2 regions of the Sinanaerobacter sp. ZZT-01 genome follow, and region 1 is predicted to be linked to the other one. Evidence: riboswitches for the same ligand, from Rfam matches in the RefSeq annotation. Region 1 holds a riboswitch; the other holds the start of a gene.

The links. Region 1 has a riboswitch for thiamine pyrophosphate ahead of U5921_RS09320 (thiamine-binding protein). Riboswitches for the same ligand answer to the same signal wherever they lie in the genome.
Region 2: it holds a riboswitch for thiamine pyrophosphate, as region 1 does, so the genes downstream of both, thiM (hydroxyethylthiazole kinase) here and U5921_RS09320 (thiamine-binding protein) in region 1, are expected to answer to the same signal.

Annotation. Positions count from the first base shown of each region.
Region 1 covers NZ_CP141728.1:1,939,390-1,955,755, forward strand. The annotation lists gene U5921_RS09250 (LemA family protein) at 1-126, shown strand, start outside; gene U5921_RS09255 (DUF2207 domain-containing protein) at 163-2,061, shown strand; gene U5921_RS09260 (transporter substrate-binding domain-containing protein) at 2,287-3,063, shown strand; gene U5921_RS09265 (amino acid ABC transporter permease) at 3,083-3,760, shown strand; gene U5921_RS09270 (amino acid ABC transporter ATP-binding protein) at 3,729-4,457, shown strand; gene U5921_RS09275 (hypothetical protein) at 4,694-5,263, shown strand; gene U5921_RS09280 (DUF3298 and DUF4163 domain-containing protein) at 5,280-5,954, shown strand; gene U5921_RS09285 (SAM-dependent methyltransferase) at 5,951-7,111, opposite strand; gene U5921_RS09290 (lysophospholipid acyltransferase family protein) at 7,126-7,842, opposite strand; gene U5921_RS09295 (N-acetylmuramoyl-L-alanine amidase) at 7,959-8,510, opposite strand; gene typA (translational GTPase TypA) at 8,721-10,532, shown strand; gene U5921_RS09305 (ABC transporter ATP-binding protein) at 10,648-11,409, opposite strand; gene U5921_RS09310 (ABC transporter substrate-binding protein) at 11,422-12,435, opposite strand; gene U5921_RS09315 (ABC transporter permease) at 12,435-13,211, opposite strand; gene U5921_RS09320 (thiamine-binding protein) at 13,180-13,485, opposite strand; TPP riboswitch at 13,565-13,674, opposite strand; gene U5921_RS09325 (chloramphenicol acetyltransferase) at 13,840-14,499, shown strand; gene U5921_RS09330 (HD domain-containing protein) at 14,500-14,988, shown strand; gene U5921_RS09335 (xanthine phosphoribosyltransferase) at 15,152-15,724, shown strand; gene U5921_RS09340 (BMP family ABC transporter substrate-binding protein) at 15,774-16,366, shown strand, end outside.
Region 2 covers NZ_CP141728.1:2,852,286-2,868,651, reverse strand. The annotation lists gene U5921_RS13905 (LysM peptidoglycan-binding domain-containing protein) at 563-1,327, opposite strand; gene U5921_RS13900 (hypothetical protein) at 1,466-2,413, opposite strand; partial or broken gene U5921_RS13895 (GNAT family N-acetyltransferase) at 2,579-3,196, opposite strand; gene U5921_RS13890 (zinc ribbon domain-containing protein) at 3,287-3,700, opposite strand; gene U5921_RS13885 (sensor domain-containing diguanylate cyclase) at 3,720-5,138, opposite strand; gene U5921_RS13880 (helix-turn-helix domain-containing protein) at 5,431-6,015, opposite strand; gene U5921_RS13875 (DUF2087 domain-containing protein) at 6,064-6,330, opposite strand; gene U5921_RS13870 (GIY-YIG nuclease family protein) at 6,351-6,692, opposite strand; gene U5921_RS13865 (hypothetical protein) at 6,862-8,391, shown strand; gene thiC (phosphomethylpyrimidine synthase ThiC) at 8,481-9,785, opposite strand; gene thiD (bifunctional hydroxymethylpyrimidine kinase/phosphomethylpyrimidine kinase) at 9,787-10,572, opposite strand; gene U5921_RS13850 (HAD family phosphatase) at 10,569-11,219, opposite strand; gene thiE (thiamine phosphate synthase) at 11,212-11,865, opposite strand; gene thiM (hydroxyethylthiazole kinase) at 11,843-12,667, opposite strand; TPP riboswitch at 12,732-12,840, opposite strand; gene U5921_RS13835 (glycosyl hydrolase family 18 protein) at 12,880-14,265, opposite strand; gene ruvX (Holliday junction resolvase RuvX) at 14,337-14,789, opposite strand; gene U5921_RS13825 (IreB family regulatory phosphoprotein) at 15,135-15,383, opposite strand; gene alaS (alanine--tRNA ligase) at 15,474-16,366, opposite strand, start outside.

The DNA of each region.
Region 1 (16,366 bases):
GAATTTAATACAAAGACAGAGCTGTTTCCAAGTAATTTGATAGCGGGGGTATTTCATTTTACTAGAGAGCCAATGTTTGAGGTAGAAGATCAGGCACAAAGAGATGCAGTAAAGGTCAAATTTTAAATCTAGGGGATTTGATAAAAGGGAAAGAGGATTATTATGAAAGGGTTAGTAAAGAAGATTATTGTTTTTTTCGTTGGATTGATTTTTATGTCTTTGCCGTTTACCGTTTATGGGGCAAATTTTAAGACAGAGCGTTATGATGTCAATCTTGATGTCAGTGAAAACAATTCTTTCTATGTGGAAGAAAATATATCTGTTGATTTCACATCACCAGGCCATGGAATTTACCGCTATATTCCGGTAACGAAAACATGGAAATATCAGCTTTTGGATGGGGAAACTGTAGAAAAGGCTTACAAATTAAAAATCAAGGAATTGGAGACTCCGGGATTTGAAAACGAAATCAGCTATGAAAATGGATATATGTTGGTGCGGATTGGAGATCCGGATCTGACTGTAAGCGGTCCTGTAACGTATAAGCTTCGCTACCAAGTGATTGGGCACGAGGATGGAGAAGTCAGTTTTGATCAGTTCTATTGGAATTTATTGAGTCAAGAATGGGAAACTCCGATAGAAAATGCGGATTTTACGATTCATATGCCAAAAGAGTTTGATTCTTCTAGTGTAGAGTTCATTTCAGGTACGTATGGCCAAAATGATACGTCTATCGTAGTATGGGATCGCGAAGGGAATACATTAAAAGGGTCGATTCAGAGGGAACTGCAAAAAGGGGAAGGCAGTACAATCCGGATCGTATTACCGGAAGGTTATTTTTCTGGGGAAAGAAATAATAATTGGATGGCACCTGCGATGTATGTTTTAATACTGCTTGCGGCAGGAATGAGTTTTCTTCTGTGGTGGTTTTTTGGAAGAGATCCTAAAATAATAAAGACGGTCGAATTTTATCCGCCGCAAGGAGTTACTCCAGGCGAAATCGGTTACATATTAGATGGAGCCGTAGATGACAATGATATCATATCTATGATCTTGCATTTTGCAAATGAGGGATATCTAGAGATCAAAGAGGAGGAGAAAGAGCAGTTCCAATTAATAAAGAAAAAAGAATTGCCGGATTCCACAGAAACCTATGAACATACCTTGTTTCAAGGACTGTTCGAGGGACGAGATACGGTTCGATTGGATGAACTGAAAGAAGATTTTTATCCAGTTTTCCAGGCAAGCAAGGGACAGTTGAAAGGAAAGTTCACACAAAAAAAAGGCAATCTAGTCTATACCAAGGCATCCGTATTTGCACAGATTATTACAACGCTTATTTTGATAAATCCATTACTCTGTGTAGCGATTCTAGGCGTGGAATACCGGTACCTTTCCGGTATCAATACACTACTTTTTATACCGGTCATAGTTTTGGTATTAGCAGGATATGGCACGATGAAAAGCATGTACGAACGCAAGGACAACAGTAAAAAAGGAACGAAGACAGGTATGAGTATTGCGTCTGTTCTTCTTATTGGAATTGGATTGGGAGGATTCTTTTTATTAGGAAACTTTCTTTTAGACTTGCCTTTGGCAAGCATATTGGCAGCGGTATCCACACTGATTTGCACAGTCTGTGCGGTGGCAATGAAGCGAAGAACGCAATACAGTGTTCAGCTCATGGGCAAGATATTAGGATTTAAAGAATTTATTCGTACGGCAGAGTTAGATCGAATTAAAAGATTGGCAGAGGACAATCCAAACTATTTTTACCATGTGCTTCCATATGCTTATGTATTTGGTTTATCCGATATTTGGGCAAAGAAATTTGAGAGTATTGCCGTGGCACCACCTGATTGGTACCATTCTGGATATAATGGAAACTTATTCACTACCTATGTTTTTCTAAATTCATTTCATCACTATACAAATGCAATGCAAAGCAACATTGTAATACCATCTTCCGGCGGTACGGGTACGATTGGAAGTGGTGGCTTTTCATCCGGCGGCGGCTTTTCCGGCGGCGGAATGGGCGGAGGAGGCGGCGGAAGCTGGTGATCTAAATTTGTTGTTATAAAACAAATTATTCCTAAACATTGTATACACATAGACAGTTTTTGTACAATTTCCTTTGCAGTAACGTATTGCATTATTGTATACAACTATCGTAAAATATAATGGTAAGAAACTGTTCGTTTCTGCGCGTTTTATTAACGTCGTGGAAACGAATCGTTTTTTGAAAAGTGAATAAATTTTTGTGTGATATAAGAAAGGAAGGTAGATATGAAAAGAAATAAAGTAACCGTATGTTTATTGGCTGTATTGATGATTGTTTTTGCTTTAAGTGGCTGCGGCACTTCTGGAAAAGATAATGGGGGAAGTGATGCTAAAAAATATGTAATTGGCACCGATACAACCTTTGCACCTTTTGAATTTGAGGATGAAAGTGGAAATTTTGTAGGAATTGACATGGATCTTTTGAAAGCAATTGCACAAGACCAGGGCTTTGAGTATGAGATTCAGGTGTTAGGGTTTAACGCAGCGGTTCAGGCGTTAGAGGCTGGCCAGGTTGACGGCGTGATTGCAGGAATGAGCATTAAGCCAGAACGTCAAAAAAAATTCGACTTTTCCGATCCGTATTTTGATTCCGGTGTCGTGATGGGGATTGCCGCTACCGATAATAAGACAAAAAAATACGAGGATTTAAAAGGGAAAAAAGTTGCTATAAAGATTGGAACAGAAGGCGCAGAATTTGCAGAATCAATTAAGGATCAATATGGCTTTGAAACCGTTTCCTTCGAAGATTCTTCTTTTATGTATGAAGATGTTAAAGCAGGAAACAGTGTTGCCTGTTTTGAAGACTATCCGGTACTCGGTTATGGTGTAGCACAAGGAAACGGGTTAAAGATTGTAAGCGAAAAGGAACAGGGTTCCTCCTATGCATTTGCAGTACAAAAAGGCAAGGATGAGGAACTGCGTCTGATGTTTAATGCTGGATTGAAAAATTTGAAAGACAACGGAAAATATCAGGAAATTTTAGATACTTATATTCAGGAATAAAAATACAGAGGAGTAATCGATGAATGCATTTAACGTAGTTTATGAAGCGCTGCCGAAGTTATTGATTGGCATGAAGCTGACCATACAAATCACTTTCATCGGATTAATTTTTGCGATATTAATTGGACTGATTGCTTGCTTGATGAACATTTCAAACAGCAAGATATTAAAAGTAATTGCATCAAGTTATATTTATATTATAAGAGGAACACCTTTACTGGTTCAGCTGTTTTTTTTATACTTTGGTATAGCAAAGGCGCTTCCGTTTAGCTCTGATGCAATATCTGTTGGAACCGTGGCAATCAGCTTAAATGCCGGTGCCTATATTGCAGAAATTTTTCGAGGCAGCATTCAAGCTATCAATAAAGGACAGATGGAAGCGGCAAGGAGCCTGGGTCTTCCTTACAGTAAAGCGATGATAAAGGTTATTTTGCCGCAGGCATTTCGCATGTCTATTCCGGCACTTACAAACCAAGTTATCATATCTTTGAAGGATGTATCCCTGATTTCTACAATCGGGGTTGCGGAGATTTTCCAAGTCGGGAAAATTATTGTAGCCCGTAATATGGAATCGACTCTTATTTGGTCTACGGTGGGTGTCATTTATCTGATCGTGGTTGCGATAATTACGAAATTGGCAAGAATTTTGGAGAGGAGGATGTTCTGTGATCAAGGTAAAGGTAAAAAATCTACATAAAGGATTTGGTTCCTTAGAAGTATTAAAGGGCATCGACCTTGAAGTTAAGGATCGGGAAGTTGTTTGTATTATTGGACCTTCCGGTTCGGGAAAAAGTACTTTTTTGCGATGTATTAATGCATTAGAAGAGCCGACAAGCGGGAATATCATTGTAGATGATCTTGAAATTACGGATAAACATCAAAATATTAATAAAATCCGCGAAAATATTGGAATGGTTTTTCAGCAGTTTAACTTGTTTCCTCACATGTCTGTGAAGAAGAACATCATGATGGCACCACTGGATCGTAAGAAGATGAATAAGGAGCAGGCAGGAGAGAAGGCGAAAAGACTGCTTGATGCAGTCGGCTTGTCTGAAAAAGCGGAAGAGTATCCCGCAAATCTTTCAGGTGGCCAGCAGCAGCGTGTGGCGATTGCCAGGGCTTTGGCGATGGAGCCTGATGTCATGCTGTTTGACGAACCGACAAGCGCATTGGATCCGGAGATGGTCGGAGAAGTTCTAAATGTTATGAAAAAGCTTGCAGAAGATGGTATGACTATGATTGTGGTCACACATGAAATGGGTTTTGCAAGAGAAGTCGCTGACCGTGTCGTATTTATGGATAATGGAGTGATTGTTGAAGAGGGAACACCGGATGAAATATTTGGCGCGCCGAAAAACGATCGTATGAGGGCCTTTTTAGAGAAAATTTTATAAAATTATTTGAGAGATTTTCGTACCACCTATCTCTTCAAATGGAATACCTTGTGAAAATCGTATTAGAGATACTTTTTACAGGGTATTTTTTATTGCAGTCTATCTCATGATTTGCAGATTTATTCTGCTAGATTAGAAAGTAGAGAAGAGCTTCAGTATGAACCTTTTTCTCGAAAACTAATATAAATAGTATATAGTTTGCAATTCATAAAATAGCAAAGTTATGAGGTAGAAAAATGAGTACAATGAGAGATAGCATGATAGCTGAAAATGCCGTAATCAGTTCCATTTTTATTCAAAATGGAACCGGATACGTGACCATTACCTATACACAGTTAAATTCGGATCAAGCAATTGATGAAAATTTTTTAATTTTATTAGTAGGCAAAAATACAGTCATAAGGGATCAGTTTGGAAGGAGAAGCAGTTTAGAAAACCTAAAAGAAGATATGATAATTGATGCTGTTTTCTCATCTGCCATGACAAGGAGCAATCCGCCTCAATCAAGGGCATATTTGATACAGACTGTACAGGAAAATGATTCTTCACTGATTGAAGAAAGCCGTGTACTGAATGTAGAAAAATTCAATGGATTTTATTACATTTTAACCGGCTATGAGGATGATATTTACAGTCAAGTTAGGTATGTAGTCAGTGATGAGACAAAGATCAGAGATCGATGCGGAAAGGGGATTTCTGCAAAAGCGATAAAGCCGGGACAAATCGTACGGATTGAACGAGCTAATTTCCAAACAGCAAGTATACCTCCCCAGACAAGTGCACTTACAGTGCAGATATTATATTGAAAGGAGGAGGAGAAGATTGCAAAATAGTATAATTACAGAAAAAAATATGATTGTAGAAGAATCAATGGCGTACGACGGCGAAACCGTCTTGGTGTATCGCATTGAATACCCGCAATTTTATTCAAGCTTTTATATCATGACATTGAGCGACATTAATGATTTTTTCAAAACGAGAGCATTGGAGTATAAAGATTATATTACAACAGAGCTGTATAACATGGCAGTAGAACAGTATAAATATAGTGTTGAAAATGATTTTCCTATGATTCCATACGGTGCTTATGTGAACCATCAGATTACCTACAATAGCGGCTGCATATTGAGCTTATATTTTGATCAATATGTATTTATGGGTGGCGCGCATGGGAATACGGTTCGGTATGCTTACACCTTTAACTTACAGAACGGGTATAAGGTTAAGTTAAATCAGCTCTTTGGCTGCTACTTAGATTTTAAAAATTATATTTTAAGAATAGTAAAAGAGCAAATTAGTAAGCAGCCAGAATTATATTTTGAAAACTATGAATCACTTGCAACAGAAACGTTTGATGCGAAGAATTTTTATTGCACACCGGAAGGAATCGTCTTTTTTTATATGCAATACGATATTGCACCCTATTCCAGCGGGATCAGAGAGTTTTTAATTCCATATAATGAGTGTGTGATAGATCCGATCAAATTGTGCTCTTAACACAATTTGGAAATGGTAGGATTGACATTCCAAAAGCTGCAGAGTGTTTTAAATTCCTCTGCGGCTTGTTTCATTGCTGCTGTTTGCTGATTTTTCCTATTCACGTCAGAAACCGCACGAATCATAATATTTTTTGCAGTGTGTTCCAGACTTGTAAATTCAATCATGGATACATCGTAACCATGCTCCGTGAGCTTTAAAGCCCGAAGAGAATCCGTAAGAATCGCAGAGAATCGTTCTTTTAGAATACCTTGCTTTAAAATCGGAAAATTGATATCGTTGTGAATTTGAGAAAATAATTCATGCTGACAGCAAGGTACGGATAGGATGACCGATGCCTCCCAACAAACCGCTTTAATTAACGCAAAATCTGTAGCAGTATCACAAGCGTGAAGCGTTACGACCATATCAGCTTTTGCAGTTTCTTGGTATTCTGCGATATCTCCCATTTGAAAAACAAGTCTGTCATAATGCAGCTGACTTGCAATTTTATTACAAAAATCAATGATATCTTCTTTTAAATCAAGACCTATGATTGTAACATCTTTTTTTAATTTGAAATTCAGGTAATAATATAAGGCGAAAGTAAGATAAGCCTTTCCGCAGCCGAAATCAATAATCTTTGCCCTGTCAGGGAGATAGTCAATCACATCAGACACTATTTCTAAAAAACGGTTAATCTGACGGAATTTATTGTAATGTCTTTGAATTACTCGGCCTTCTTTTGTCATCACACCAAGATGAATCAAGAAATCACAAGGCTCTCCATCGGGGATGATATATTGCTTTTCTTGGTTGTGTGAAAGCTGAATATCCTCTTTTCTTTTACTGGGAGAGCTTTTTATTATTTTGAGCTTGTCCACTTTTGCAGCAAGAATTTGATAATCCGCATCCTCACAAAAAAGATTACATTGCTTAAAAGAATCTTTTAAAAGTTCAATACAAAAAGAGATACAATCTTCTTGTTTGAAATTTTTATGCGTTACTTTTTTTTCAAAATGATACGTTGCCTGGTAAGATAATTGATTACGTAAAAGAACGGGGCGTATGGTAACTTTTCGGTATAAAGTAGATTTATTTCTTACATTTCCAAAGCTTATATAAATTAATGTTTCTTGGGAAATGGATTGCTTAAGAAGCGAAATAAAATTTTGCATAAGATATTTCCTTTCTACTCAGGCTGTACGATTGTAGCAATCACATCGTGAATGTCTTCGCTGATTGATTTGGTATGCTCTTTTGTCAGTTCTGCAGTGGAAATCGGAGGTAAAATTGTAACATGAACTTTGGCCGGGTGAATCCAAAAACCTTGCTTTTCCATAGCCAGGTACGAGCCTTGAATGGCAATTGGCACGATAGGCGCTTTTGATTTTAAAGCACAGCGGAGTGCACCCGGTTTAAATTCACCCATTTTTTCGCCCTTGCTTCTTGTTCCCTCAGGAAAGATGATGAGAGATTGTCCTTCTTCCAGCATCTTCTGTGCATGGTTTAGACATTGCAGTGATTGCCGTGGGTCGTTTCGATCCATGAAGAGGCAATTAAAAAATTTCATCCAGGTACGTATAACCGGAAGCCTCTGCATTTCTATTTTTGCGACAATTGGTATAAGAGGGCCTAGCTTGCAAAGCAAAATAGGAATATCAAAATTACCCTGATGGTTTGACACGAAAAGTGCAGGAACATCAGGAAGATTTTCTTGTCCAGATACAGTGACCTGTACGCCTGCTGCTTTTAAAAGATTACTTGCCCAGGTCTGAACAGTGGATTTGATAATTGGGGCTGCCTTTTTTTCTTCACCTCGCTTCAGCATTGCTTCCACACGCTTCGTTCTAGGTAAGACAAAAACCAAATATAAAGCAAAATATAAAAACCATAAAATAGTACGCATTAAGTAATTTCCTTTCTGGTAAAGCTCTAAATTCAATAAGAATATTTTAGCAGTTCTTGTTTAAAAAGTCTACTACAGAGCCAGAAAAGCATTTTTCGAAGTGGGGTTATTTAGGCTTAGTATGAAAAGGATTCACTGAATCGAGTACCAAATAATTCTGCTAAAGATAAGGATAGATTTTTTGCAATGGCAGAAATATTCTCTTTGATCCATTGTGCGTCATCAAAGTTATCGTGGTAGCCGAGATTCACTAGCACTGCAGGGGATTTTGTTCTTCGCAGTTCTTCATATGCTACAGTTGGAATCTCAGTAATTAGATTGGAATTTGGATAAATAGTTGCTAGATTTTTTGAAATTGTTTCTGCGGCTTTTTTAGAATTTGGATCATAAGCATAATAATATACGTCAGGACCTTGAAGAAGACCGGATAAATTTTTAGGTGCGTTGGTTGAATGAATGGAAAGATGCAAATCTCGGAACCTTAAATTGGATTGCGCAATGACTTGGGCGAGACTGTCATTCGGATTATTTCGTTCAAAAATAATATTGCTTGCATTTAGGTAGGGTATCATAGTATCAACAATTAAGTTCATAATGCACTCTTCCGTGCCTCCGTTTATGTAAAGATTTTCTTCTTCAACAGAAGGGCTTAGATATACGCTTGGCATGATGGATTCTCCTTTTGAAATTTATAAAATAGTAAGGGATATGGTATAGTATGAAATATGAAAATAATTTGTGCGTAAACTTATTTTATGCTATACTAATTAAGTTTGAGAGAATTATTTCAAAAAAAAGGAAAATTAAGGTGTTTTATGTAATAAATACTATGGTTTTCTTTTAATATAAAAAAAGTTGTATAGAAAGCAGGGAATTGAATGGCAAGAAATCAAAAAATAATCAATGTTGCAGTGATTGCGCACGTTGATGCGGGAAAATCGACTCTGGTGGATGCGTTTTTATCACAGAGCGGAGTTTTTCGAGAAAATGAGGAAATGGTCGATTGCGTCATGGACAGCAATGACATAGAAAGAGAACGAGGAATCACAATTTATTCAAAGAATTGTTCCGTTATGCATGGTGATATTAAAATCAATATTGTAGATACACCGGGTCACGCCGATTTTTCTTCGGAAGTGGAGCGAATTATAAAGACAGTAGATACGGTAATTTTATTAGTGGATTCCAGTGAAGGACCAATGCCACAAACTCGTTTTGTCCTTCAAAAATCATTAGAAATGGGACTGAATCCAATTCTTTTAATTAACAAGATTGATAAAAAAGATCAAAGAGCTGTAGAAGTTGTTGATATGGTATATGAGCTGTTTATGGAGCTGGAAGCAAATGATAAGCAGTTGGATTTTCCGATTTTATATGGGATTGCGAAGCGGGGAATTGTGCAGTATGAATTAGATGATGAGGGAAAAGACATCATACCGCTTTTTGACACGATAACCTCTCATGTAGAACCTTATGATGATCTGACGGAGGAGCCTTTGCAGCTTCAAATTTCAACTTTGGCTTATGATGATTATATTGGACGGCTGGGAATCGGAAGAATTTACAAGGGAAAAGTAAAAAGCGGACAAGTTGTAAGCGTAACCAAAGAAGATGGCACGATTGCGAATCGAAAAATCAATCAAGTCTTTGTATATCGTGGCTTAAAACGAATGCCGGTAGAAGAAGCAGAATGTGGAGATATTGTAGTTGTTTCGGGTATTTCTGATATCAGTATCGGTGAAACGATCTGCAATGAAGGAAAAGCGAGTGCAATGCCTATGATACACATTGAAGACCCAACACTTTCTATGAACTTCATGGTAAATAAATCTCCATTTGCAGGGCAGGTTGGTAAATTTGTTACAACAAGACATATCAAAGAACGTTTAGAAAAAGAATTAGAAGTAAATGTAGGACTAATTGTAGAGCCGCTTGATTCTACAGATGGGTTTAAGGTTTCCGGAAGAGGAGAACTGCATTTGTCTATACTGATAGAAAACATGAGACGGGAAGGGTATGAATTGGCAGTTTCAAAGCCGGAAGTCATCATGCATAAGGGAGAAAATGGGAAAAAGATGGAACCGATTGAAGACGTGGTGATTGAGGTGCCGGATGAATATTCCGGAACTGTCATTTCTAAGCTGAATATGCGAAAGGGAATGATGAAATCCATGTCGGGAAAGGACGGGCGTTCCCGTTTGGAGTATGCCGTTCCGACAAGAGGTTTACTTGGATATCGAAGTGAATTTATCAATGATACGCGAGGAGAAGGAACTCTGGTAAGACGGTTTGATTGCTTTGAGGGATATAAAGGAGAGATACCGCAAAGAGTAAATGGAGTGGTCATTGCACAGGAGGAAGGTGTTACGACACCGTATGCATTGAATAATATCGGAGAGAGAGCAACGCTGTTTGTTGATCCTGGTGTTAAAGTGTATGAGGGAATGATTGTTGGTATGAACAGTCGAAATGAGGACATGATCGTGAATCCATGCAAGGCTAAAAAAGTTTCCAATATGCGGGCTGCTGGAAGTGATGATACGATTAAGTTGTCACCCCCCAGAGTTTTTACCTTGGAAGAAGCTTTGGAATTCATTGACGATGATGAATTAGTTGAAATAACACCGGATGATATCCGACTTAGAAAGAAACTTTTAAAAGAGCTGGAGCGACGCAGAGCGGGCAGATAACAGCGAAATTATGCAGTATACAAAATAAAGATAGATTAGATATTTCATTTCATTTAACAAAAGACTGTAATTTGATCAATGTCAAATTACAGTCTTTTGTATTTATATCATTTATTCAGTTTTTATCATTAATTTTTTTTATAATCTCGCGTTTCATGTCTATAAATTCTTTTGTTGTATAAAAATCAGGGCTGCGTCGGTTTTGTGAGTCCATTGACAATTCATGCGTAATTTTTCCGGGGAAACCGGACATGATATAAATTCGGTCGGAAAGTATAATCGCCTCATCAATATCATGAGTAATGAAAAGTGTTGCCGTCTGGTGTGCATCAATAATATTTGAGAACCATTGATGCATGGAGGTTTTAGTCAGTGTATCCAATGCGCTGAACGGTTCATCAAGCAGCATAATTCGATCAGAAAAAAGATAAGCGCGAAGGAGCGCTGCACGCTGTCGCATTCCGCCTGAAAGCTGAGAAGGATATTTTTTTTCGCAGCCGCTCAATCCGAATTCTTCAAAATATTGACTTGCCTGCTGATAAGCTTGCTTTTTCGGAATCCCCCTGAGAAGAAGAGGCATGCATATGTTGTGTAAAATAGTTTCGAATGGCAAAAGAAGATCCTTTTGCTGCATGTAGCTGACTTTTCCAGCCTGACCTGTTACTGCTTCGCCATAAATCTTTACTGAGCCGGAGTCCGGCTTTTCCAGTCCGGAGAGAATGTGAAACAGTGTTGTTTTACCAATACCACTGACACCGAGAAGAGACACCAGTTCTCCTTCGGCCACATTGACATAAATGTTTTCGATAATGCGTTCATTTTCATAGCTTTTACAGATAGATACAGCTTCCAAAGCTGTTATTTTTGGTGTATTCATAAAAAGCTCCTGTTATTGAGGAAGAAATTCATTTGTAAAACCGGAATGCCCTAGTGGAGAAGGAATTAATTTTTGCTCATACATCCAGTCATAAAATGCAATCCAGCGCTGCTCGTCAAAGCTTCCCCATTTTGTCTTTTCCGCCTTGTATTCTTTTGCGAGAAATTGCTGACTTGCAGTCACTAAATCTAAGGAAAGCTCAGGTACTGCATTCACTAGAATTTGAGCCGCATCTTCTGGATTTTCAATTGCATACTCGTATCCCTTTGCGGTTGCTTCCATGAATTTTTTAGAAGTCTCGGGGTTCTCCTTTAAAAAGTCATTGTTTGCGATGATAAGTGGTGTGTAAAAATCCAAGACGGGTGTTTCGTCGCTGAACTTAATAAAATTAAAGTCAACATTAGCTAGTCTTGCAGAAATAACGTCCCAAGCTTCATAAACCCATACGACATCAACATCACCTGAGCGGATTAAAGAAACGGAATCCGTAGCTGGTGCAGGCACGGTTTTGAGTTTGCTGTAGTCGCAGCCTGCATCAGTCATAGTTTGCTTCATAATTGCAAGCTCTGTGGGACTGTCCCAAGATGCATATGTTTTTCCTTCCAGTTTGGAGAAATCGTCAATTCCTTTTTCTTTTTCGGAAATTAAGCCTGATGTATTATGATCTATAATTGAGGCAACTGCGGTAATCGGCAAAGGGTTGTCGAGAGTAAGTTCGGTGCCTAAACCTTCTTGCACGTCAACGCCGAACTGCGCTTTGCCGCTGGCGACCAAGGCAGATGCGCCATTTTCCGGAGGTATGACAATTTCTACATCTAATCCCAAATCTTCATAATAGCCCTTTGCTTGTGCAACGTATACCCCGGTGTGGTTAGTGTTTGGTGACCATTCCAGTACAAAGGTGATTTTCTCTAAATGATCTGCGGAGCTATCCTTTGGATTGTTTGCACCGCAGGAAGATAGGATTAAAAGGAATGATAAGATTAGAATGAGTGCAGCTTGTTTTCTTATTTTTAAGTGTTTCATTATTCTTCTCCTTTGTTTAAGTATTTCCATGGCATAGATTTCTTTTCAATAATATCGACTAATTTCATGACGAGTAAACTTACGATGCTGATGAGGAAAATGACAGCAAACATTTTGTCAAAAGCATAGGATTTTCGCACGCGAGTCATATATACGCCTAGTCCCTGCAACCCGCCCAGCCATTCCGATATGACAGCTCCAACAACGGAATAGGTAGCGGCAACACGTAGACCTGCAAAAAAAGATTCCCTTGCTGCTTTTAATTTGACACGAAATAAAATTTGAAAAGAGCTTGCCCCCATACTTTCCAGTAAACGGATCGAATCGGGATCGACGGCACGCAGCCCGCTTAACGTACTGATTACAATCGGGAAAAAACAGGTTATAAAGATCAAGGTGATCTTTGGCGCAATTCCAAAGCCCATCCAAAGAACCAGCAGGGGAGCAATGGCAATAGTCGGTACGGTTTGTGTCAATACGATGACCGGATGAACTGCTTTGTATAACACAGAGAAATGATCCATGATGACAGCAATCAGAACACCGAAAAAAACACTCAGAAAAAGACCGATGACCGCTTCCTGAAAGGTGGTCACAGAATGCTGCATCAGAAGCGGAAAATCGGTAACAAGAGCATTGAGTACATCTTCCGGAGCAGGAAGCATAAAGGGGGGAACCCATTCCATCCGGCAGGTAAGCTCCCATAGAAAAAGGATAAGTGCCAGGAAAGAAATAGGATAAAGCTTATTGGTGATGCTTCGTAACTTTTTTGTCAATGCTCCATACCCCCGCATCCGGATTATAGAAAATTTTCACATAAGAAGCGACGCTTGGGGCCCCTGCACGTATACAGATAAGCTGACATTCTTTCACAATGTTCATAAGAGTATCGTAATCACCTTCTATAGTCGTTTCAAACGGACCGACATAGGTATTTAAGCCGGTCGATTTTATATAATCGATTACTTTGTCTACGACACGAATCACTTCTTCTCCCTCGACATCCGGTAATACTTGGATTGCAATGCTTGCTTCTGGTTGTTTCATCATAGTTTACTCCTTTATTTCTTATTCAATTGGATAGAATGCGTGAAACGTTAAAAAAATTGCGCAGGTTACCCTACGCAGAAAAACAAAAACGATATGTTCCTACGTTGGCATTATCCAAATCAGGTTGTGGGTCAGAAACGAGTCAGTTTCACTCTCAGCCGGATTCACCCAGCTCCCCATTTAGAATACTTTCAATTATAGAATAGACTCGATATGCGTGAAAGTCAATCATTTATCACAGATTATTAAAGAATGAAAATAAGCATGGAGAAGTGCATTTTAATAAAAAATCTGATACAATGTACGGAAGGAATGAGTAAACATCTTATTGGGAAGATAGAAGGAGTTTATTGCATGAATCAGGCAGAATTTCATTTGATAGATATGGAAAAATATGAACGGCGAGAGCATTTTGACTATTACATGAAAATGGTCCGCACCAATTATAATTTGACCGCTGATCTTGACCTAACCGCTTTCTATAAAAGGATTAAGAGTAAAAAAATTCAATTTTATCCGGCTTTTATATATGCCATAATCATGGGGATTAATCAGAATAAAGAATTTCGAATGCAGGTCGATGCAGAAGGAAGATTGGGATATTGGAATTTTCTGCATCCCTCTTATACGATTTTTCACGAAGATGATCATACTTTTTCCGATATATGGAGTGAATTTCATCCGGATTTTTTGACATTCTATAAAAATGCAACAGAGGATATGAAAACGTATCGGGGGGTAAAGGGTGTGAAGACAAAACCGGATAAGCCGCAAAATTTCTGCCCGATTTCAGGTGTCCCATGGCTTCACTTCACGAATTACAGCTGCGATACATTTACGGAGCCGCACATGTATTTTCCGGTGATCAGTTTTGGAAAATACATAGAAAAACAGGAGAAGGTAGAAATTCCTCTATCTATTTTTGTAAATCACGCGGTAGCAGACGGGTATCATTCATGCAAATTATTTAATGACATACAGAATATTGTAGAGAAAGCAGAGGAGTGGATTTAGATGGATCGGATTTTAAAGTTACAGAAGGAACTTTTGTATGTGATTGGAGAACAAGAGGGAAAGAAAAAGGAACGAGATCACAGCTTAGACTGGGAACGTGTTCATATGGCTAGTTGCGCCCGTTTAGGATATTTAATGGCACAAGAACGTGGACAGGATGCGGAGCTTGCTGCCTGCGCATGCAGCGTGCATGATTTTGGAAGGATTTTAACCGGCGAGCAGAAGGGACATGCAGAAGAAGGATACCAGCCGGTGAAGAAATTTTTATATGATTTAGATTTATTTACAGAAGAGGAAATTGACTTAATTTCATTGGCGGTAAAACATCACAGCAGCAAATCAGAGATTGGAAGCTGGATTGAAGAAATTGTAAAAGATGCAGATGTAGTGGACTGCTATCAATATGGCATGCCCCTCCTTCGTGACGAACAGAAAGTGCGCTATGATGCGTATATGAATCGGAATCAATATAGACAAACGGAAAGATAAGCGAATATTTAATCGAACGTTGTAGAATATTGTTCGTGTTTTCGACCATTTATTGGTTTTTTTATAGGAATTTATTCTGAAATATTGAGAAAACTATTTACGAAACCGAGTGACATTCATTATAATAATAAATAGGGTTTGCAGTAAAGAAAGGTGATAAAAAATGCAGCTTTTAAAGGATAGAATCATACAAGATGGAGTCGGAATCGGTACAGAGATATTGAAGGTTGACTCTTTTTTAAATCATCAGATTGACGTAGAACTTCTTGATCAAATCGCACAAGAATTTAAGCGTTTGTTCGGAGATCAAAATGTAAATAAGATATTAACAATTGAAGCTTCTGGAATTGCAATTGCATGCATCACTGCGATGCATTTCGGGAATTTACCAGTCGTATTTGCGAAAAAAACGTCTCCGAACACAATGACGGACGAATTTTACGGAGCAGAAGTAAAATCTTTTACAAAAGGAACGGTTTCGATTGCCAGAGTCGCTAAAAAATACTTACAAAAAGGTGATCGAGTGTTGATCGTGGATGATTTTCTGGCACATGGTGAAGCTGCGTTCGGAATGGCAGACTTAGTGAGACAAGCCGGAGGCAAAGTAGTTGGAATCGGAGCTGTTATTGAAAAGCAATTTCAGGGTGGGGCTAAAAAACTCAGAAAAGAAAGCTATCGCGTAGAATCCCTTGCGGTTATAAAGTCCATTAAGGACGGTAACATAGAATTTCTTTAATTAGAAATAAACTAAGGAAACAAAGGATAATGAAAGAAGGAGAGCGAATATGAAAAGAATTTTGGCACTGTTAATGGTTCTTGTGCTCGTGATGGGCGCATTTTCCGGTTGCGGCGGAACAACCAAAGAAGCAGAAGAGGAAGACGACGTACTGACAGTCGGATTCATTTATGTAGGACCGGCAAGCGACGGCGGGTTTTCGGAAGCGCAGGATAATGGAAGAATAGCATTAAAGGATCATTTTAAAGGAAAAGTAAAGACTTTAAAAGTGGAGAGTGTTGCAGAAGAATCCCAAGCAGTAAAAAGTGCTGCAATTAATCTGATGGATCAAGGCGCAAGTGTAATCGTAGCTACGAGCTTTGGATTTATGAATCCAATTGATGAATTGGCGAAGGAATACCCGGATGTCAAGTTCCTTCATTTCTCCGGAAATAAAATGAACGATACAAACTTTGGAAACTATTTCGGTGCAATGGAACAGCCGAGATACCTTTCCGGCATCATCGCTGGAATGACAACGAAGAGCAATAAGCTTGGATACGTTGCAGCTTATCCTTATACCGAACTTATTATTGGAATTAATGCATTTACTTTAGGCGCACAATCCGTAAACCCGGATGTGGAAGTAAAGGTTATTTATAC
Region 2 (16,366 bases), 910 kb from region 1:
AACGTAGTTTTTATAAGCTACTAAGAAGGATTGTTTTAAATAAAGTTAATGAGGAACCAAAAGATTTACTAAAAAAAATAATGCATGATCTATAAGAAATATTTTAGATAGAGTGTAATTATGGAATGAGGCTATAGGTTTTTGAGATAGAAAAGCTTTGATAAAAATAGTTAAAATCGAATTAAAGAATTTCACAATATAGAACCGCATAGTAGAGTAGAAAGATAATTTATATATTGTTATAAATATCAGAATATAATAACTATATAAAATGTGGCTTAAAAGCATTATAAATGGCCTGTTTTTTCAAAAACCTTATTAACTATTCCGAAAACACACATTTTAGGAATAGTTACGCCTCTCTTCTGCTTTCTTTTCCTTATAAAACATTTTAAAATAATTGTAGTGTCTAGAATAAAATTTATATTATTTTATAATACAATTCCCCTAAGTCTTTATACTTTTGAAATATAATAAAAATAACTGAGCAATGTAAATAGCATTACCCAGTTATTAACTTACATAAATAAGTAGCTATAAAATGAAAAGTCTTATATCATACTTACTCTGCAGCCATTTCATTTTGTCTTTGCTCTGCAAAATCATTTTCCAACATTTGAATACCATCAAGCATTGCAACGATATTTTCAATTGTCATCTCATAATTTTTATTTTTGATGGATTCTCCTAAATCATTTAACAACATATCAAATTCAACAATGTTATCATTGTATTTTTCGTCAAGTTCGGGTTTTAATCTCTCCCAATATCTTTTTGCAGTCATGTAGTTATTATTTGCTTCATTCCAATCGTTACTTTCGATATTAATAATCATCTGCCTGCCTAGATAAGATAGCCTTTTTATGTCTGGCGGAATGATCACTTCATAATAATCCAGCATATCAGCAAGAAATCTTGTGACTTGATTTGCTTGAGAAATTGCAGGATAAGTTCTTTTTTGCATTACATTTTGATCTAAACTACGAATTGCAGTATTCATTGAAGATATAAGCTGATTTGGAACATAGGCCTCCTGTAGATAAGTCATCGCATCGTTCATTGCTTTTTGTATAATTTCCACCTTACCAATTGCCTTTGCCCAATCACCTAAATAAATATCATCGATAACCCCTACTGCATTTTCTTCTATTGTATCAAATTGTTCTGGGATCCTAAATAAGTCAGGAATTTTTATAACTTGCCCAATATAGATTAAATTGGGATTGGCTAATTCAGGATTTGCGTTGATTAATTGTACTAAAGGGATCCCAAATTTCTTTGCAATGTAAAATAATGTATCATTGGGTTGTATGATGTACTCTTGCATTGTAATCCTCCTTTCTATTTATTCAATTTATAATATGTTCTAAAAAATATATTGCTACTAACTCGCTTAAAATGCCTAAGATAAAAAAATAACATGCCTCGAAAAACATGCTATTTTTTATTTATTTTATATGTTTACTCAATTTAATATCACTTGTTCCAATTTTTCTTGTGTTTGCTGTATTTTATTTTGAATCTCCTTTTTCGTATCATCCAAGTGTTTTTGCATCTGACGAACCTGTTTATGAATATCTTCAATTTTATTTTGACTCGTTTGAATATGATTCAGTACTGTCCAATCCGCAAAGATACCATCGAAGAAAAAATCAGCAAAATATAAAAAACCACTGACCTTCGCATGTACTTCAGATTGAATCTTCACATCTTCAAGTTCTTCTTTATATTTTTCTAAAAGAGTTTGCAATTGCTGTATTTCCTGTTCTGCCTCATCTAAGTGGGAATGTTTTGCTATATTAGAAACCAGCCCCCCACCAAGCAAATCCCAAGTCCCCCACCCTTCGGCGCTGTCTAAGGATTGTGTAATGCTGTGTATTTTATTTATAACACTTTTTCCGATTGAGTAAGCTTCGTTTAGTTCTTTACCCTGCTTCTTTAATGCAGATAACTCATTTTCAAGTTTAAAAATTTTAGGCCCATTAAGCGAGTCCGTCTTTTTCATAATTTCTTTTTTCTCATTTAAAAGCTGTTCGTATTCCCCTTCGCAAGAAGATAAATCTTCAAGTTCTTCTTCATATCTTTGAATGTCCTGATTGATCGTTTTTAATTGTGTGCAAATCCGCTCATATTTTACCGATGCCACATAGGCTTCTTTGGATTCTTTTTGCAGCTGCTCTTCTTTTCGTCCTGTAATGGAATAATACACGGAAGACAAGCTAAGACCCTTTAATTTATTTACATCTGTCTGCTCTTTATCACGCAATGACTCCAAGATGTTTTCTTTTTCTTCCAAAACTGCTCTTTCATTTTCTAAATCTGCTATCATATCTTCCAGATTTTTCTTCCGTGTAACCTTATTCTGCAAACTCTTAATTCGCTGTGTTAATTGATCCATTTCAATATTTCCCATTATACTCCCCTACATTTCATTATCTGACTAATTAATACTTACCCATACGTAAAATTTAGTTCATACATTATATTCTTTCCAGTTCTCCTTTTACTAATAGGATTATATAATAATATGTAACTCAATTTTTTCATAAAATCCCTGCATTTTATTATATACTCTATACTACTTTTTAATGTAAACCGTATAAGGATAATCCATATGATATCCAAGCTTTTCTGCCAACGCAACAGAACGCAAATCATGTGCATCCCAACTTGGATACAATCCTCGATCCAAACATTCTAAAATTAATCCTGCACCACAAGCTGTTGCAAGTCCTTTTTTTCGAAATTCAGGCTTTGTGTCTATTTCAACCTCTATACCATCATTATAAATCGTATATGATGATGCCCCGGAAACGGGTTTGCCGTGATCGATTACAGCAACTCCAATTCCTCTTTTTCTATAATCATGGAAATCTAAAAACTGTGAGCAGAGATCCTTTGACCAATTTTCACCAATGATGTAATCGTAGATTTCCTGGTCAATCAATTTGAGAGTATATGTTTCTCCTAAGGATTTCACATATTGCTTCAACCTTTCAACGTTAAAAATGTTTGGTTCTTTCTTAATTGCATATCGCAGAGTCTCCTCTACACGATTTCTCCAAACAGATTTAATGATTTGACCCCATTCTTCATTCCGAGGAATCATAATCGGTGCTGCCGCCTGAGCCACAAGTTTCTCATTTGGTTTTCCCGCATAGAAGCAAAAGTCCCCTATTACAATCTGTGCTGCAGATGGATTTTCATTTTCAAGTCTTTGATAGAAATGACCGGTTCATTTTGTAAATTCATAAGTTATTCCCTCCCCCCGAATATAAAAGCGATCTTAATCTGGAAGTTTCCTCCCGCATCTACTGCAAAATTCAAAATCAGCGTTTGCATTTGCTCCACAATATGGACAATAATGAAACTTCTGATCCTCTATTTTTAGATCCATATCGCTTTCAGAGCCTTGTTCGTCTTTTACTCTATTATTTATATATTCCTGCATCGGATCACGCTCTTCTGAATTTTCCACGATATCATATTCTGAAAAACGATTTTTATTTGTTGCATTATTTAAATTGTAGATAGCCTGCACAATAGCCATGCCTACAAATATGATTCCGAACAATGCAAAGAACCACGGTGCTCCCATGCTGACCGCAAAAAACGTCCAAAATATTCCAAATATTCCTGCTGCAATGGACCCAATTCCATTCATCATGGAAGGCCCTCTACCCGGCTTAATACTTTTCAAGACTTTCTCCCTTTCTTTACTATATGATATGAAACTGGTTTTTTCCGTTTTTTTTCGCTTCATATAAACCCTGGTCTGCGCGTATCATGATCGAATCAGGTGTATCAAAAAACTGTACCTGAGTCATCCCTAAGCTGATTGTAATTCCGTGTTCTTTCAGCTCTTCTATTGAACCTATATATTCCACTAAATCTTGTGCTGTCTTCTGCGGATCGCTTCCTGATTCGTAAAGAATGCCCGCAAATTCATCACCACCCCAGCGGGTAATTAACGCTTCTGCTCCCATTTGTTTTTTTGCCATAGTCCCGATTAATCTTAATACTTGATCTCCAAAAATATGTCCATGTGTATCATTCACACATTTGAAATTGTCAATATCAAATACAAATACTGTAAATAATTTACCTGCTTTATTAAATTGATCTAATGCATCGTAAATCGACTCATCAAAAGCTCTCCGATTCGGCAGATTTGTCAGCTGGTCGGTCTTAATCAATTCTGTAATATGTTGTTCATATCGGCGAACTAGATAAAACCCTAGTAGAAGTAAGAGTAAAATGACCAGTAAAATTATAAAAAGATCGCTTAGCATCTGGGACTGAAAGGATTTTTTTAATATTGAAGTATCTTTTTTTACCATAAGGTACCAGTCCATCTCCGGTATGTATCTCGTTATTAAGTATCCGTCTAAATTTTGCTCTCGGTAGCGAAATGTTTCCAATGACTCTTTATTTTTTATTATCTCATCTTTAAATTGAGCAATCACCGGTTCATCAAACAAATTTACTTTTTCAATCAATTTGCTGCGGGTATGAACCTGCATTAAGCCTTTGTCATTGATTAGACAAGCTTCTAAGTCAAAATTATCTTCAAATTTTTTTAGAAGGAATTGTACTTCATCCATTTTTACGCCAACACCGACAACCCCCATGAGAGCACCGTTATCATCTTCAATTCTGCAATTAATAAAAACCGTCAGTATGTTATTTGCAACTTCATCCGTATCTACATCTAAATCATAGAGCATTTCTCCGTCAACAAATGTATAATACCATTGATCGTGTTCATTGTCTCCGGAAATTTTTTTATGGATACCTTCATAATGGTAGTAGTGATTCGATTGTGCTGAAACTAAAAAAACTGAATTATAGTTGTATTTCAGCTTGATCCCAACAAGGAAATCCTGTAATTTTTTTATGTAATCAACATCGTCTAAATGATCCTGTTCGTTAGATAACCAATCCTTTAAGAAATGATCATTTGCCATAGTCAAGGATACGAAAATAGGCTTGGTCAATTCATTGTTAATATCAGAATAAATGTTGGTAGAAGTCAGCTTTGATATATTTTTAATATCATCTTTGATCACTTTGCCATAAGTATAATAATTTACAAACGAAATCGAAATGAATCCAATTAAAATTATTATACTAATCATTAAGCTTATCCGCATTTTCAAATACTTTATCATAAGTTACACCTACATCTAGTTTCGCTTTTTAGCAAATATGTTTTTATTATACACCAAAATTTAAAGTTCGACATTATTTATTCTGTAAAATAACACTCCTATCAAGGTATTTTCTCTTGCTTACTTTTTCATTAAAATCGTTTTTTATTATTTTGATCCCACTTAAAAAGGAGCAACATTTCATTGCTCCCTTTTCGTTTTATTTTTTATGAATGGAACTTTATTTTTCATTACAAGCTCCCTATCATAAAATATATTGTTATAGTAATTGATAAAACAGCCCATGCTTTGTGCAATAAAAATATAATTTTCCGTGTCCAAGCCGTGGAAGGCGAAATTGCAGTCCCCATTCCGGATATTGCTTTACAAGAAAGACCTTGTCTCCTGTTGCAAATGCAGCAAAAGAAATAAAATGATCTTTTTTCATCTCATGATCGGATGAAATATATAATTCATCTTCAATCGATTCTACCTTAAGTTCATGTTCATCTGGTGCTTTTTCTGCTGTCAAACCATTTAATCTTCTTCCGCAGCATGAAACATTTGCTTCACTTGCCGCAGTCAATAAATTACCACATTGCGGACAGACGTAAAATTTTATCTTTTTCATGTTTCCTCCGACACTTTCATTGAGATTCACTCTTCCCAATAAAATTTCTTCTATATTTACTCCAAGTATTTGCGATAAATCAGAAAGTAACGAGACATCCGGGCAGCCCAACCCACGTTCCCATTTACTGATCGTTCGATCACTAATATTCATAAGATCCGCAATTTCTTTTTGGGTCATTCCTTTTTCTTTTCTTAGCGTATAAATTAAATCTCCAACCTTTTTGCAATCCATTTTCTCACTCCTTTCCACCTTTTTTAATAAAATCCCAGCTTTTTTACATCAATCCAAAAACGATTCTTTCCAGTACTTTTTACCATCCCATGTTCTCGACAAAAAATGAGAATCAATTAACTCCCGTCTCAGTAAAAAATAATCTCCAAAAGTATGCCAATGATCAATTATGGAATTTACTTCTTTTTCTGTATAATCCTGATTATATGAAAATTTTTCAGCAAGATACAGCAATACTTCTCTCTTCTTTTCTCCTTTGGCGGGCAATCGAATAATTTTTCCGTTTTCATCTAAAAACGTTTCTATCGCTTTCATAACGATCAAACACTCCTTCTCTAATATAGTATATCAGGGTCAATCTTTTCCATCCAGATTTCCTCTAATGTCTTTATGTCTTCACTGAATTCCTTTTCTGTTTGTGTCTCTTTTTGAGTTAATTCTTCTAAAACTTCAAAAACAAAAGAATCTTTTCCAAATATAGTCCACTCTTTTTGCAATTTATAACTAATACAGCTTCCTGTATAGCAAGAAAAATCAAATCTATTTTTACTTCCGGCCAAATCAGTAGTACTCTGTAGAAGACATTTTCCATTTATAAGGTTTTTAATTTGATAAACACCTCCGTTAAGCCTGCGCCGTTTATAAGCATTTATCTTTTCTTTTCGGCCTTGCTCCATAAGATCACCTCTCTTTCAAATCAACATGCAGTCAACCCTTGTAAAAGTATACACCCATAAAAGAGAAAGAAGCAATCAACGAACCGTAGAGTTTTGATCTGAATTTTTATAGTGTACAGTTTCTTCTTTTTTGCATACATTATTATTACCTTGAAAGGGGAATCACATTGTGTATGAATTTAAAAAAATAACCCCATTAAACGGGTTTGATCTAAATGATTTGAATAACGCTAGACAAAACAACTACGCTTGGTCTATGTGTGAACTAGATGATTATATTTACGTCGGAACCGGAAAAAACATCCCGTATTCCACGATTAAAAAATTTGCGCCAAATGCTCAAATACCTTTTTTAATTAAACCAAATAATCCACTTAACCACTCTGCTGAAATATGGCGCTATAAAAAAGACGGTTCGCAAAAATGGGAAAGAGTATTTCAGGCAAAACAAAACTCTAAGCTGACAGGTTTTCGTTTTATGATGCAGGATAATCCGCCAAACAGTGCTCCTTGTATCTATGCGGCAGCTGTTGGAGAAAAGACTTCAATGCAAATATTAAAATCCAGCAATGGAATCAATTGGTTCTTTGTTCAGATGTATGAGCTGCCTGGCTCTTCAACCAATTCAATGCTTCGACATGGAAATTATCTGTATGTTGCTCCAATTGACGAATTCAGTACAACATCCTTTCCACCACTCTACCGCAGTCAAAATCCTGAATTTTACGATTGGGAACCTGTTATAAACCCATTTGCACTTTATTTTGATTCAAGCTGTAATCCACATTCTCAGATCACGGCTATGAGTGAGTTTCACGATAAAATATACGTGGCAACTGTAAACAGCGATGGAGTTCAGATTTGGAGAACAAACAGCGAAGAGCCTGAAATGAATCATTGGACATTGGTAGCTGACAAAGGATTTGGTGATTCATTAAACAAATATACCTTTAGTATGGAAGAATTTAACGGCTATCTTTATGTGAATGCAGCCAAGGAGCTACCATTTGCATGGGCTGTCCCATTGGGTTGCGATGTGTTACGCATTGATCAAAAAGACCGTTGGGAATTGGTAGTCGGAGGTAGACCTCTTTTACCTTCAACCCCATCTACAGGAACGAGAAAGGAAAGTTTATCCGGACTCGGATCTGGATTTAATAATCCATTTAATGTATATGCCTGGCAAATGAAAGAATTTAATAAACAACTCATTGTCAGCACATTTGATGATTCTAGCAATATGGAGCTGCTCTTAGCAATCTTACTAGCAAATAAAACAGCAATTGAAAATGCCATTGGTCCTCATAATACTAAAATGATCCTTTCTATTTATGAAAAAATTATAGCAGTTCTTCACCAATTTGAATATTCAATTGGTTTTGATTTTTATGTGTCTGATGATGGTGTTCATTTTAAGTGGGTCACCTTAAGAGGTCTTTGCAATCCAAGCAACTATGGCGGGAGGACTCTTTATATTGATACCTTCAATGATTTGTATCTTGGAACAGCAAATCCATTCCAAGGCTGTGAAGTATTTAAGACAGATGGAAACACTCATTTTGATGGCTGTCCAGTTGAAAAACTTCATTATGAGTATCTAGCAGATATTGAAGAAATGCTCGAAGTGCATTGGGATATTTTATCCAAGAATCTTCCGGTCATTTTCGATCATGTAACTTTATTTCATTCAATGAATTAATCTCACTTTTATAAATTAAACAATTTGCTATAAAATCAATTGCTCCATTCTAGAAATAAAAGTATTCTTTGAATGGAGCAACCTCTTTACTATAAAATGTCTATATATTCACCAGAAAGTGCCTTGTTCATACTCCGTACCGCACAGAATTTCCCACACATCGAGCAGGTATCTTCATGCTCTGGTTTTCTTTCCTCACGTATCATTTTTGCTGTTTCAGGATCAATTGCGCGGGTCCATTGCGCATCCCAGTCCAAAGTACGCCTTGCGTCTGCCATTCGATCATCCTCTTCTCTTGCTCCCCGTACTCCTTTTGCGATATCGGCTGCATGCGCTGCTATTTTTGATGCAATGATACCTTGTTTTACATCTTCAACATTGGGCAGTGCAAGATGTTCAGCTGGTGTTACGTAACATAAAAATGCAGCACCAGAGGCAGCAGCAATAGCTCCACCGATTGCTGCGGTTATGTGATCATAGCCTGGTGCAATATCCGTTACAATCGGACCTAATACATAAAATGGAGCTCCCATACACAGCGTCTGCTGAATTTTCATGTTCGCTTCAATCTGATCCATAGGAAGGTGTCCCGGCCCTTCAACCATCACTTGTACATTTTGTTCCCATGCTCGCTTTGTCAATTCCCCTAAACGCACCAGTTCTTCAATCTGGCAGACATCAGATCCGTCGGCCAGACACCCCGGACGGCAGGCATCGCCAAGAGAGATTGTAACGTCATATTCTTTACATATTTTTAAAATTTCATCGTAGAATTCATAGAATGGATTTTCATTTCCGGTCATACACATCCAAGCAAAGACTAAAGAACCACCACGAGACACAATGTTCATCTTTCTTTTATGTGTTCGAATTTGATCGATGGTTTTCCGTGTAATGCCACAATGTAAAGTTACAAAATCCACTCCATCTTCTGCATGAAGCCGTATCACATCTAAAAAATCTTTAGCTGTTAAAGCGGCCAAGTCTCTCTGAAAATGAATCACAGAATCATAAATCGGAACTGTTCCTATCATGGCAGGGCATTCGGATACAAGCTTTCTCCTAAACGGAATTGTGTCTCCGTGAGATGAAAGATCCATGATTGCATGGGCTCCTAATCGAATGGATTCTAATACTTTTTTCATCTCCACATCATAGTCCTTGCAGTCACGTGATACGCCTAAATTTACATTGATCTTTGTTCGAAGCATAGAACCGATTCCCTCAGGCTCAAGGCATGTATGATTTTTATTTGCACATATTACAACTTTTCCAGACGCAACAAGCGGCAGCAATTCCGCTACATCCATCCGCTCTTTTTCTGCTACTTTTTTTAATTGTTCTGTAATAATGCCTTTACGTGCGGCTTCCATCTGTGTTGTATAATTTCTCATTTCATCCTCCTATCTGAAAGCAATGGTTTATTGGACCATTCCCCTCTCCCAAATTTAGATTTGACCGGATTGCTCCTGATACATATTCCTTTGCATTTCTCACACTCACTTCTAAAGAAAATCCTTTTGCAAGACCGCAGGCAATGGCAGAACTAAGCGTGCAGCCGCTTCCGTGTGTGTTTTCATTTTTTAATCTAACTCCTTTGAACCACTGTATTTTTCCATTTGCATATAAGACATCATCTGCATTTTTCTCGCTATGTCCGCCTTTTACCAACACAGCCGCATTACATTTTTCTGAGATAAGCTTTGCGGATTTTTCCATAGATTCCGCATCTTTAATGGAAATTCCGCTCAATATTTCTGCTTCACTAATATTGGGTGTCAGAAGGTCTGCCAAAGGGGCCAGTAAATTTAATATGGAACTCACAGCATGATCCGTTAGCAACTTGCTTCCGCTGGTAGATACCATAACCGGATCCAAAACAACATTTCTTACTCGATACTGCTTTAGTTTGTCTGCAATAACAGTCATCAGAGCTATATTTCCGACCATACCGATTTTTGTTGCATCGGGATAAATATCTGTAAAAATAGAATCCAATTGTTTTTCTAAAAATACAGGCTCACATTCAAAAATAGCCTGTACTCCCATTGTATTTTGAGCAGTCAAAGCAGTAATGGCACTCATTGCATAAACGCAATGTGCAGTCATCGTTTTCAAGTCTGCCTGTATTCCTGCTCCTCCGCTACAATCAGAACCCGCAATTGTCAAAGCAACATTCATAGTAATTCCTCCATTGAAAAAATACTTTTATCTGCAATTTTTCTCAGCGCTTCCCAATCTCCTTCTGCGCTTGCATCATATATGCCAATCACTCGAAACCCGGCATGTTTAGCTGTAATCGCTGCATGCAGTGCATCTTCAAAGACATAGGTCTCTCCTTTTACTGTACCAAGAGAGTCTAATGCTTTTTCAAAAATAGCGGGTGTATCCTTACCACATCCGACTTCCTGACACGTCACAATAGTTTTAAAATAGTGTTGGATATTGAGGCGTTTTAAGCAAGCCTCCGCCAGATATTTATCCGTTGCAGTCGCAACGCACATTGGAATATCATGGCTTCTTAGTAATTGCAAATAGGCTTTCACTCCTGGCTTCATTGGAATTTCATTAAAATAACTGTCTTCAATGATGAGATTGATTTCCTTTTCAATTTCTTCGTTCGTCTCTATCAGTCCATATTGCTTTTTGATGAATGCAACCCCTTGTGTAAGGCTTAAAAACTTTAGTTGCTCCCAGAGGTTCGGTTCAGGCTGATATCCTTTTTTTCTTAAATAAGATGCAGCTACCTGATTCCAAACGGGCATGGAATCTAAAAGAGTCCCATCCATATCAAAAATGACACCTTTTATATTAATCAGACTATTCATAATAAACAACTGCCTCAATTTCTTTCTTTAACTTCTTTCCTGCTTCATAAATCGAGTTACCCCCAAATAAGGAAGATACCACTGCAATTCCCGCAATGCCACTCCCTGAAAGCAGCGCTACATTATTAGCAGAAATCCCCCCAATTGCTACGACCGGGATCGATACCGTAGCACAAATTTCTTTCAACGTCCGGTAGGAAACCTCTGCAGCATCTGTTTTGGTAGATGTATTAAACATCGCACCAACACCCAGATAGTCTGCTCCTTCCCTTTCTGCAATTTTCGCCTGCATAACAGTTTGTACGGAAACTCCTAGTATTTTCTCAGCTCCAATCAGGGCTCTTACTTCACAAGCTCTCATATCACTCTGTCCGACATGAACACCATCCGCATCACTTTCCAGTGCAATTTTAACATTATCATTAATGACAAACGGCACATTGTATTTTCGAGCCAGCACTTTTATTTGCTTTGCTTCTTTTAAAAATTCACACTCTTCCATTTCCTTTTCACGAAGCTGCAAAAAGGTTACTCCTGCTTTCAGTGCTTCTTCTACTTGCTCCCAGAAAGTCTGCTTTCCAATCCAAAAACGATCCGTAACCGCATATAGTAAGATGTTTTTTTTATCGAATTTCAAATAAAGCACCTTCCTTCAATTTTTCATCGTTCATCTGACTCATTACATCCATGAAAAATGCTTTAAATGAACCGTTTCCTCCATGTATTTCCCGAATCTTTTCCCGGGCAATTTCTCCGGAAAGCCCAACTGCACAGACTGCAGCTGCCGTTGCTTCTAGGAGGCAGTTTGGATTTGCCGTACCATAGGCAGCAATCACAGCCGTTAGCATACAGCCACTTCCTGTAATATGAGACATCATTGGATGCCCGTTTCGGATGACATAAGTGGTATCTTGATCAGATACCAAATCAATTGCTCCGGTTACTGCAATAATCGAATCTGTTTTTTTACTCAATTTCTTAACAAAATCAACTGCTGCAAAAAGATTATCTTCTGTAATTGCATCTTTGATATCTGCATCAACACCCTGTGTCGTCCCTCTTCCGTTTGCTATTGTTTTTATCTCTGAGATATTTCCTCGTATTACGGAAAACTTCACTTCATCCAAAAGTCGAAATGTTGTTCTGGTACGTAGCGAAGAGGCTCCCGCCCCAACCGGATCGAGAATGGTGAAATGATTCAATTCGTTTGCTTTCTTTCCTGCGGCAAACATTGACTGGACGGTTCTTTCGTTTAATGTTCCTATATTTATATTCAGCCCGCCACAGATACTTGTAATTTCTTCTGCTTCCCGGATATCATCGGCCATAATCGGTGCACCGCCGCATGATAATAGCATGTTTGCAACATCCACTACTGTTACATAATTGGTGATACAGTGTATCAACGGTTTTCTTTCTCGAACTGTCTCAATGACTCTTTGATCCATATCTGACCTCCCCGCAAATAAAAAGAGTTCATACTCATAGGAATATGAACTCAAAAATAAAATTTACTTCTGTGTTTATTTTCCCTACGTTGGCATTATCCAAATCAGGTAATATAGGTCGAAGTTCGATTACTTCCTCTCAGCCTGCTTCACAAGCTCCCTTTTTTTTCAATGTATCATAGATTATTATACTTGTCAAATTACAATTCGCATTATTCTACGTATGCTGTACGTGTATTATTGTGCCATTGTTTGATCGTACATCCGGCATTTTCAAAGAAAGCACGCATTGGAATATAAGTTCGGTTATTGTAAATCACGGCTTGTGTATCCAATGCAATCGTTTGTCCATTTACGGTAATGCTTGGTTGTCCAATTGGAATTTGGATTGTTTTACCGTTTCCAGTCGCTTTGGCTACCTGGTTTACTGCATCGTAACTTACCGTCATTCCGACGGCTTCTGCACTTTTTCGAAATGGAACCATTGTCCGGTTTGCCGCATCAATAAAAGGATATCCGGAATTTGCATCATACATGATCTCTCTGTTCTTATAAACAACTGTCGGCTTATTAACAAAGTTAGATACTCCCATAGCCTGTGCTTCTTTAATCGTATCATAAATCAATGCAGTCAAACTTTGTTCTCCTGCAGCATCGACATTAATAACCCAACTAAACATACCACCGCCATTCTGCAAACCCAATTTTGTCTTTTCACGAATGGTATTGATGCCATTGTAATTCGATTCTTGTGTTTCATCTGCTCCCAATACTTGATCTATGTATGCATATTCTGGATCTTCTGCAATTAAATCACGATATGTTTTCCAGCTTGGTAATGCATAAAAAGGTACACCTATTACCAAACGGTCTGTACTAATTCCTCTTATATTGTGCCAGTACTGAAGGGATACGTCCGGGAACCACAAAGGACTATTTGTTCTTTGCAAGCTATAGGTCATTACATGGATCCAGTCAAAGCAATCAAGACATGCATCGGTAAATCCATTTGTACTGGGGATACCTTGATCTGCTTTATAGGTACCTGAAACTGCTACAGTGAAATACTTTCCTTTTGCTTTCAATTCTTTACTTAACTGCTGCATAACTGATTCACAATTTTTTGCAGATTCTCCGACTAATGGGCTTTCCCAATCAATATCGATTCCATCTAAATCATAATCTTCAAAAAGACCCATAGTTGATTTTATAAAACGGATAATCGAATTCTTGTCCGAAGCCATAACATCGAAATCCATAGCAGTAGAACCGCCTCCGATCCCCATAAAAACCTTTACTCCATGCGTATGTGCCCTTTCTATCAAATCTTTTAGCTGATCCGGATTCTCTAAAGGGCGAAAACTTCCATCTGCATAGGGTTCAACAAAAGCATAGACGATATAATCCAGCTTATCAAAACGAATATCATCTAAATTTGTTTTATAAGAATAATGAAAATAAGCTCCTGCTCTAAATTTTGAATTCAATCTGTCATTCGTCGTTTCTGCTCCGTAAACAGAGACAGGAACGCAAATACTCAAGAGGCAAAAACAGAGCGCCCCTATTATACATTTCTTTATTTTTTGTTTGGTATACATATGCTTCTAATTCTCCCAGTCTGATTAAATTTTTTAATTATATTTATTGAAAGACCTGTTTTTTTATTTCTTCAGAGTGTTTCATTTTTATTCTCATTTTTGCAGCGATCTAAATAACTCTGTAATATAATGACCGCTGCCTGCTTATCAATTACTTTTTTTCGTTTCTTGCGACTGACATCGGCTTGAATTAAAACTGTTTCTGCAATGACTGTGGTAAATCGTTCATCTTCATATACCATTTCAATATGCGACATACCCGTACTGCGTAATTTATTTTCCAGCATTGTTTTAAAGGTATATACCTTTTCTGTCTGCACACTGTCTGTTCCATTCAAATTTTTAGGCAATCCAATGACTACTGTGCTGCATTCATGCTCTCTAATCAGCTGTATTACCTTATCTGCATCCTTTCGAATGCCTACTCGTTCAATGGTCATTAATCCCTGTGCGGTTAAAAGCAAGCTGTCACTTACCGCAACACCAATGGTTTTGTCTCCTACATCCAGTGCTATACATTTCAAAACTATTTCCTCCATCCCCTCTTTTCATTCATCTTGATTAAAAAAGCCGCCCTGTCACTCCTCTAAAAGTCTTCCACCTCATTTCCACTACTAGATAAAAAAAGTGTAAATGAATGAAATAAAAATTTCAATTTACACAAATTGGCTGAGTTCTATAATCAGGTACAGTCAATCAATTCAAATGCTTTTTTGAAAACACATGAAAGTACCAAATCTTAAATACTGCTTTATTTTGTAATTTTAATGTCAGGTCAAGGTGCATTTTTGAAACATAGGAAATAGCATTCTATAACGATATTTCCTATGTTATAAAAAGGAGCGGACAAGAATGTCCGCTTTAACTTTTTATTTTTTTAAAAAATTTCTCAACAATTCCTCAACCAAATCATCTCTTTCAATATGCCGAATACGATTTCTTGCATTGTTGTGACCGGTAATGTAGGAAGGATCTCCCGATAGAATGTAGCCTACCATCTGATCGATTGCATTATACCCTTTTTCTTCTAACGCATTATAAACCGTTCTCAGGATTTCTTCGGTTGTTTGTTGTTCGCCTTTATCTGGGCTATTAAACAGTATGGTATTCCTGTCCATTCTTTCACCTTCTTTCCTATTGAGTTCATTATAAGCAAAATAAAAAACAGAAACAAGGTGTTTTTCGATTCTTAATATTGTTGTAATATTCTATAACAATGTTTCTGCCAAAGAAAAGGCTTCCTCAATCTTGGAAGGATCTTTTGCTCCGGCTTGAGCCATGTCTGCCTTACCGCCGCCACCGCCTCCAGCTGCTGCCGCAATTTTCTTTATAATATTTCCTGCATGATAGCCACGGTCCAATAGATCATCAGCAACTGAAACCATAAAGGTTACCTTGCTTCCATTTACCGTTGCAAACAATACAATGATTCCTTTTTCCTTATCCTTTATTTCATCTGACAGTTTTCTTAAATCATTGATATCACAATCTTCAAATCGTTTGGTAATCAAGCGAATTCCATTCACTATTTTTGCATTTGCTATCATATCTTCCAGCTCGGAACCCATCGCCTGCATTTTTATTTGCTCGAGTTCTTTTTTATATGTCTTAAGCTCTTCGTTTAAAGTTTGGATACGAGAGATTAAATTAGAAGGATTTGCTTTCAATTTTTCAGAAGCAATAGTGATTAACCCTTCGTCTTCCGTTAATTTTGAATAAAGCCCAGTTCCTGTAATAGCTTCAATCCGACGAACACCAGAAGCAACACCAGACTCAGAAAGAATTTTGAAGGCACCGATTTGACCGGAATTGGAGACATGTGTTCCACCACAAAATTCAATACTGTAATCTCCTACGGAGACTACACGCACTCTTTCACCGTATTTTTCTCCAAACAACGCCATCGCACCTAGTTTTTCTGCTTCTTTAATTGGCATTTCTTCACATTTAACTGGTATAAATTCAATGATTTTTTTATTGATTTCTTCTTCAATTTTTTCAAGAGTCTCTTTTGTTATCGCTTCAAAATGAGTAAAATCAAAGCGGAGCCCTTCTGCGCTGACGCTGGAACCTTTCTGCTGAATGTGATCTCCTAAAGTGT